Mesorhizobium shangrilense: one gene and its partner. Each later gene encodes a partner of the first gene's protein in a complex. Links are inferred from orthologs where the notes say so. Each region holds a gene or a part of one and is shown on either strand. Other genes may lie near its edges.

Region 1 (2,868 bases):
GACTTTTCAGGCGGGCTTCGTAACAGTCCCGGCCGAAAGGCCGGGCTTCGAAACCGGGAGCCGCACCCCTCAACCGGCTTTCGGTGGCCGCCGGGCTCGTGATTCTTCGGAATCCGTCGCCCGGCGGAACTTTTTCAGGGTGAGCCTTTTTGCCAATGGGAGGAACGGGCGCCCTCCGTCGACGTTCAGCCGCAGAAGTTCAGAGTGGTCAGAGATGACGGACGAACGATCGCGCACATCAGTCCAGAATCCCGGCGCCGGACTCCGGCGCGGGCCTGCATTCTCCAGGAGCCTAAGGCGGGCAATCTCCAACGCTGACGTTTCGGTGCTTTACCAGGACGTCGCCGGCAACGAGATGTGGTCGCTCAACGTCCCCTCACCGTGGTCGCGAAATCCCTTCTCGGGGACCGAGGACAGCAAGCTGCTCGGGCCGGAAGGCCGTCGGCAGCTGGCTGACGCCCGAACGGGAGTCCTGACGACCGGCGAACAGCAGGCCGTCGAACTGCAACTGCGGACGAACGATGGAGTACGTTGCTTCGTTGTCTGGATCGACGCAGACCGTGACGAGCAGAACCGCACGGTCGGGCTGGTCACCACTTCGGTAGAAACCACCGACCAGAGGCGCCGCGAGCAGACCCTGCGGGCGCTGCTGCGCGAAGTGAGCCACCGGTCGAAGAACCTGCTTGCGATCATCCTCAGCATTGCCAGCCAGACAAGCCGCTATTCAGAGACGATCGACACCTTCGTGGCTCGCTTCCGCGGTCGAATTCAATCGCTCGCCTCGTCGCAGGATCTTGTGACGTTGTCGAACTGGCGGGGCGCCGACCTCCAGCAACTCGCCAAGAATCAGGTCGGTCGCTACTGCACGGATCCGCGGCAGAACATCCGGATGAAGGGCGAAAGCCCCTACCTCAACCCCAATGCGACGCTTTATATCGGCCTTGCCTTGCATGAGCTGGCCGTCAATTCCGTCAGCTACGGCGCCCTGGCGCATCTCGACGGCCATATCGACATCGAGGTCGTCCTCGCCCACAAGGGCGAACGCTCCGGCCTCGAGATCATCTGGAAGGAACGAATTTCGCCGGCCCGGCCGGCAGATGAAAAGCGCTTCGGAAGCGTGGCGCTCGAGCGCGTCGTCCCGGCTGCCCTTGACGGCAGCGCAACGCTCGACCTGGCGAGCGGCCGCGTTTCCTACCGGCTTTTCGTTCCGGAGGCCAACTACGAGATCGTGTAGTCCCGGACCGTGCGTCAGCGCGGCGTCCCAGCAGTCAGATGAACAAATTCGGCGACGACCTGCTCATACACCGCGCGCTTGAAAGGTACGATCAAGCCGGGAAGATCGTTCATTTCGGTCCAGGCCCAGTTGTCGAATTCCGGCTTGTGTCCACCGGGCGGCGGATCGATCTGGATCTCGCCCTCGTCGCCCTCGAAGCGGAACGCGAACCACTTCTGGGTCTGTCCGCGATACCTGCCCTTGAACGCCACACCCACGAGATGCGCCGGAAGGTCGTAATTTATCCATCGCGCAGCCTCGCCGATCAGCGCGACCGAGCGCATGCCGGTTTCCTCGTATAGCTCGCGCCGTGCCGCCTCGAGCGGATCCTCACCGTCATCGATGCCGCCCTGGGGCATCTGCCATCGCATCTCGGTGTTTTCGAACTCGCTGTCCGGTTCGGCGATGCGCCGCCCGCACCAGACCAGTCCCTGGCTGTTCAGCACCATGATGCCGACGCAGGGGCGATAGGGCAGGCTCTCGGGATCGATCCTCTTCCGGGACTTTGTCATGGCGGAATCAGCCTTGCTCGGGGTCGGTCGCCACCGCGGAAACGGGGACGATCTCGATCCCGCGCTTCTTTGCCTCGGCAACCCAGGACGTCACCGCAGCGACAGTGTCCTCGAATGCGGAGCCGACGCCAAGGGCAAAGCCTTGCGCACGGGCGATCCGCTCCAGTTCATCGAGTTTTTTCAGGATCGAGCCGCGGTCGCGCGCGCCGTCGATCGTCGTATCGGCGGCGGCAAATGGAACGCGGTTCTTGAGTGCGAGGTCAGCCGCCGTGCTGCGCGCCGAGGTGCCGTCGTCGAGGTAGAGAAGCCCACGCTCGCCAAGCTCCTCCATCAGCGGCTCCATGGCGCTCTGATCGGCGACGAAGCGTGCGCCCATATAGTTCATGATGCCAGTATAATTGGTGGTCCGCGCCAGCGACGCGTGAAGTTTGCGGGCGTTCTCGTCCGCGTCTGCCGCCACGGTCAGCGTGTTGCGGCCCGGATCGACATTCGGATAGTCGAAGGGCTCCAGCGGCACCTGCATCACGAGTTCATGCCCCTTCCTACGCGCCGCCTGCATCCATCGGTCGAGGCTGTTGCCTTGCGGAGCGAACGCCAGCGTCACCTCCCCCGGCAGTTGCTCGATGGCAGCCTGCGTCCCTGTCTGCGACAATCCCAGCCCGCCGATGACGATCGCCACCCGGGCGCCTCGCGCGCCTGACCAGGCACGCGCATAGACGTCGAACGGACGCCGTCCGTCGGCGGCGCGCACCGGGAGCGCGCCAGCCTCGGACTGTGACAAGAGCGCCCGGTCCGGCAGGTGGGCGACCCGCAGATCCTGCCCCATGGCGGATGGATCGCGGATGACAATGACTCCTTGCCCGCTACTCTCGGCCGCGTCGGGAGGCGATACCCTGATGATAGAGGGACCGTCTTGGACGTCCTCCCTGGTGACGCGACCGGCTGCAGCTTCACCCGCTTTTTTGGGAGGAGCCGCAGCTGCGCCCGGCGCTGCGGAGGGTTCCTTGGCCTCCGGCGTGGCGATCGCGACGACCGACGGATTGCGAAAGCCGCGGTCCTGCACGGCAATGACGCCGGAGATGC
Region 2 (2,947 bases), 410 kb from region 1 along the record:
TGACGCGAGATGGCGGGCGTAGGCCGCGTCACCGGCGGCGCGCAGGCGCGCGGCGCGTTCCTTGACCACGCCGCGGTCCACCTGGGGCATCTTCGCCGCAGGCGTTCCCTCGCGCGGGCTGAACGGGAAGACGTGGAGATGCGTCAGGCCGCATTCCTCGACGAGCTTCAGCGAATTGGCGAACATCGCCTCCGTCTCCGTCGGGAAACCGGCGATGATGTCGGCGCCGAAGACGATGTCGGGGCGCAGCCTGCGGACGTCCTCGCAGAAGCGGATGGAATCGTCGCGCAGATGCCGCCGCTTCATGCGCTTCAGGATCATGTCGTCGCCGGCCTGCAGCGAGAGGTGCAGGTGCGGCATCAGCCGTTTTTCGGTGGCGATGCAGTCGAGCAGGTCGTCGTCCGCCTCGATGGAATCGATGGAGGAGAGGCGCAGCCGCTTCACGTCGGGAACCTGGCGCAGGATGGTGCGCACCAGCCGCCCGAGCTTCGGCGCGCCGGGCAGGTCGGCGCCGTAGCTGGTCATGTCGACCCCGGTCAGCACCACCTCCGCATAGCCGTTGCCGGCCAGCCGCTTCACCTGCTCCACCACAGCGCCCATCGGCACCGAGCGGGAGTTTCCGCGGCCGTAGGGGATGATGCAGAAGGTGCAGCGGTGGTCGCAGCCGTTCTGCACCTGCACGAAGGCCCGCGCGCGGCCCTCAATGGCGTCGACCATGTGCGACGCGGTCTCGCGCACGGAAAAGATGTCGTTGACGCGCGCCTTCTCGGTGTCGTTGACGCCGAAGTCCGGCAACGCGCGGTAGGAATTGGCCTTGAGCTTTTCCTCGTTGCCGAGCACGAGGTCGACCTCGTCCATCTCGACGAAGGCGGCAGGATCGGTCTGGGCGGCGCAACCGGTCACGATGATGCGCGCCTGGGGGTTTTCGCGGCGCGCCTTGCGGATCGACTGCTTGGCCTGCCGCACCGCCTCTGCCGTGACGGCACAGGTGTTGAAGATGACGGCGCCGTCCTTGAGCGTGGCGAGGCCGGCGGCCTCCGCCTCGCGCCGCATCACCTCCGACTCGTAGGTGTTGAGCCGGCAGCCGAAGGTGACGATGTCGATGCCCTTGCCTTGCGCGGACATCACGCGGCGCTCTCCGTCTCGCGCGCCCAGGTTCCGGTCGCGGGATCGAACGTGCCCGAAAACTCCCATTCGGCCGGGCCGGTCAGGACAACGTGGTCGTCGGCGCGCCATTCGACGGTCAGCTCTCCGCCTGGAGCGGTGGGCCGGACGGTGCGGCTCGTGCGGCCCGTCCGCGCGCCGGCGACTGCGGCAGCGCAGGCGGCGGAGCCGCAGGCCCTGGTGAGGCCGGCCCCACGCTCCCACGTGCGGATGACCATGCTGTCGGGCGACGTCACCTGCGCGATGGTGATGTTGGCGCGTTCGGGGAAGATCGGATGGTTTTCCAGCAGCGGCCCGAACTTGTCGAGATCGTAGGACCAGACGTCCTCGTCGACCCAGAAGATGGCGTGCGGATTGCCCATCGAGACGACCGACGGCGAATGCAGCACGGGCGCGTCGATCGGGCCGATCTGCAGTTCGATGGCGCGCGTGTCGCGGAATTCCTCTGCCAGCGGGATGTCCTGCCAGCCGAAGCGCGGCTTGCCGAGGTCGACGGAGATCGTGCCGTCCGCATGTTCCTCGGCATTGAGGATGCCCGCGACAGTCTCGAAGGTGAACACCTTCTGGCCGGTGTCCGCGGCCAGCGCCTGAACCACGCAGCGCATGCCGTTGCCGCAGGCCTGCGCACTGGAGCCGTCCGAGTTCAGGATCTCGACGAAATAGGCCGTTCCAGGCGTCTTCGGATCGTGGATCGCCATGATCTGGTCGAAATTCGTGGCCGGATCGGCGTTGAGCGCGATCGCCGCCGCGGGCGCGACGCGATCCGCACGGCCCCGCATGTCGGCAACGATGATCTCATTGCCGAGCCCGTTCATCTTGGCGAATTGGGCGCGCGCCACCATTGCCGCGAGGCTCTCCGTTGTATTTTCGGCCTATATGGCGGAAACGACCGCGAATTACCAGTGCGGGGCGGCTAGGCGACGGCGATCAGGCCGAGCACGACCAGCAGGAAAAGAATGAGCACGATCGCAATCAGCAGCTTCGCGCCGGTTGCGGCGACGCCGGCCAGCTGGTGGAAGCCGAGCAGGCTGAGCACGGCGGCTGCAATCAGGAGTATGAGTATCCATTTGATCATCGATACGGGGTTCCAGGCGCTTGTCGTCGCGGTGGAACGCCCTCGGGCTCTGCAGGGTTCCAGCCTCCGCCGGCGAGGGGCTGCCCGTCCGCCGGAAGGCGAAAAGGACGCGCAGGACACCGAAAAATTGCAGCAAATATGCAACAGACGCGCGGGACTAACCGTATTTTAATCATATGGAGTTGCAATTTTGCCAAGTTCAACGCCTTGACTGCGCGTGATGATCCCGCGCGAACCGATACCCTGCCGACGGAGGACTTGATGTTGATTTCGAGAACCGCAGTGATTGCGGTCGCACTCGCTGCGCTGGCCGTGAGCGGCTGCACGAGCTCGCGCTTCGGGTCGGAGAACACGCAGCCGGCTCCTCTGCCTGCGGCTCCCTCCGGACAAGTCACCAGCCAGCAGCTGCCGCCGCCCGCCGCGCCGCAGCCGGGCGGCTTCCCCGCTGCGCCCGAAACGCAGGTGGCCGCGCTTCCGCAGCCCGACGCGAATGCGCCGGACCTGACGGCCGGCAGCGTCGCCGGCGTCTGGAACGCCTCGGTTTCGGGCCAGACCTGCAAGGTGGCGACGCCGCAGACCAAGTTCGGCCAGGGTTTCCGCGCCGGTCCATTGCGCTGTCCGGCACCGATCGACGGGGTGAAGTCGTGGAACGTCGCCGGCAAGCAGCTGACCCTCTTCGACGAGAGCGGCGGCACGCTGGCGCGCCTC

The links. Proteins that work in one complex are often made in the same cells at the same time.
Region 2: the proteins of PD284_RS07270 (region 1) and dapF are in contact, whole or in part, in a solved structure (PDB 5YGU), measured with the Escherichia coli proteins. The link is inferred for Mesorhizobium shangrilense from one-to-one orthologs.

The regions. Positions count from the first base shown.
Region 1 is NZ_JAQGPN010000001.1:1,470,440-1,473,307, reverse strand. The notes cover bases 18-2,813. They hold PD284_RS07270 (RNA pyrophosphohydrolase), read right to left. Parts: upstream 1,786-2,813; coding sequence 1,249-1,785; downstream 18-1,248. Other genes in these bases: PD284_RS07265 (divergent polysaccharide deacetylase family protein), read right to left, coding at 1,793-2,813; PD284_RS07275 (sensor histidine kinase), read left to right, coding at 326-1,234; PD284_RS07280 (DUF1328 domain-containing protein), read left to right, coding at 18-23. In the rest of the region: more of PD284_RS07280, read left to right, coding at 1-17; more of PD284_RS07265, read right to left, coding at 2,814-2,868. UniProt on the Escherichia coli protein: Master regulator of 5'-end-dependent mRNA decay.
Region 2 is NZ_JAQGPN010000001.1:1,061,485-1,064,431, forward strand. What follows is about bases 66-2,940. They hold dapF (diaminopimelate epimerase), read right to left. Parts: upstream 2,007-2,940; coding sequence 1,125-2,006; downstream 66-1,124. Other genes in these bases: mtaB (tRNA (N(6)-L-threonylcarbamoyladenosine(37)-C(2))-methylthiotransferase MtaB), read right to left, coding at 66-1,125; PD284_RS05215 (DUF1328 family protein), read right to left, coding at 2,078-2,239; PD284_RS05220 (AprI/Inh family metalloprotease inhibitor), read left to right, coding at 2,501-2,940. In the rest of the region: more of mtaB, read right to left, coding at 1-65; more of PD284_RS05220, read left to right, coding at 2,941-2,947. UniProt on the Escherichia coli protein: Involved in the succinylase branch of the L-lysine biosynthesis and in the biosynthesis of the pentapeptide incorporated in the peptidoglycan moiety. Catalyzes the stereoinversion of LL-2,6-diaminopimelate (L,L-DAP) to meso-diaminopimelate (meso-DAP).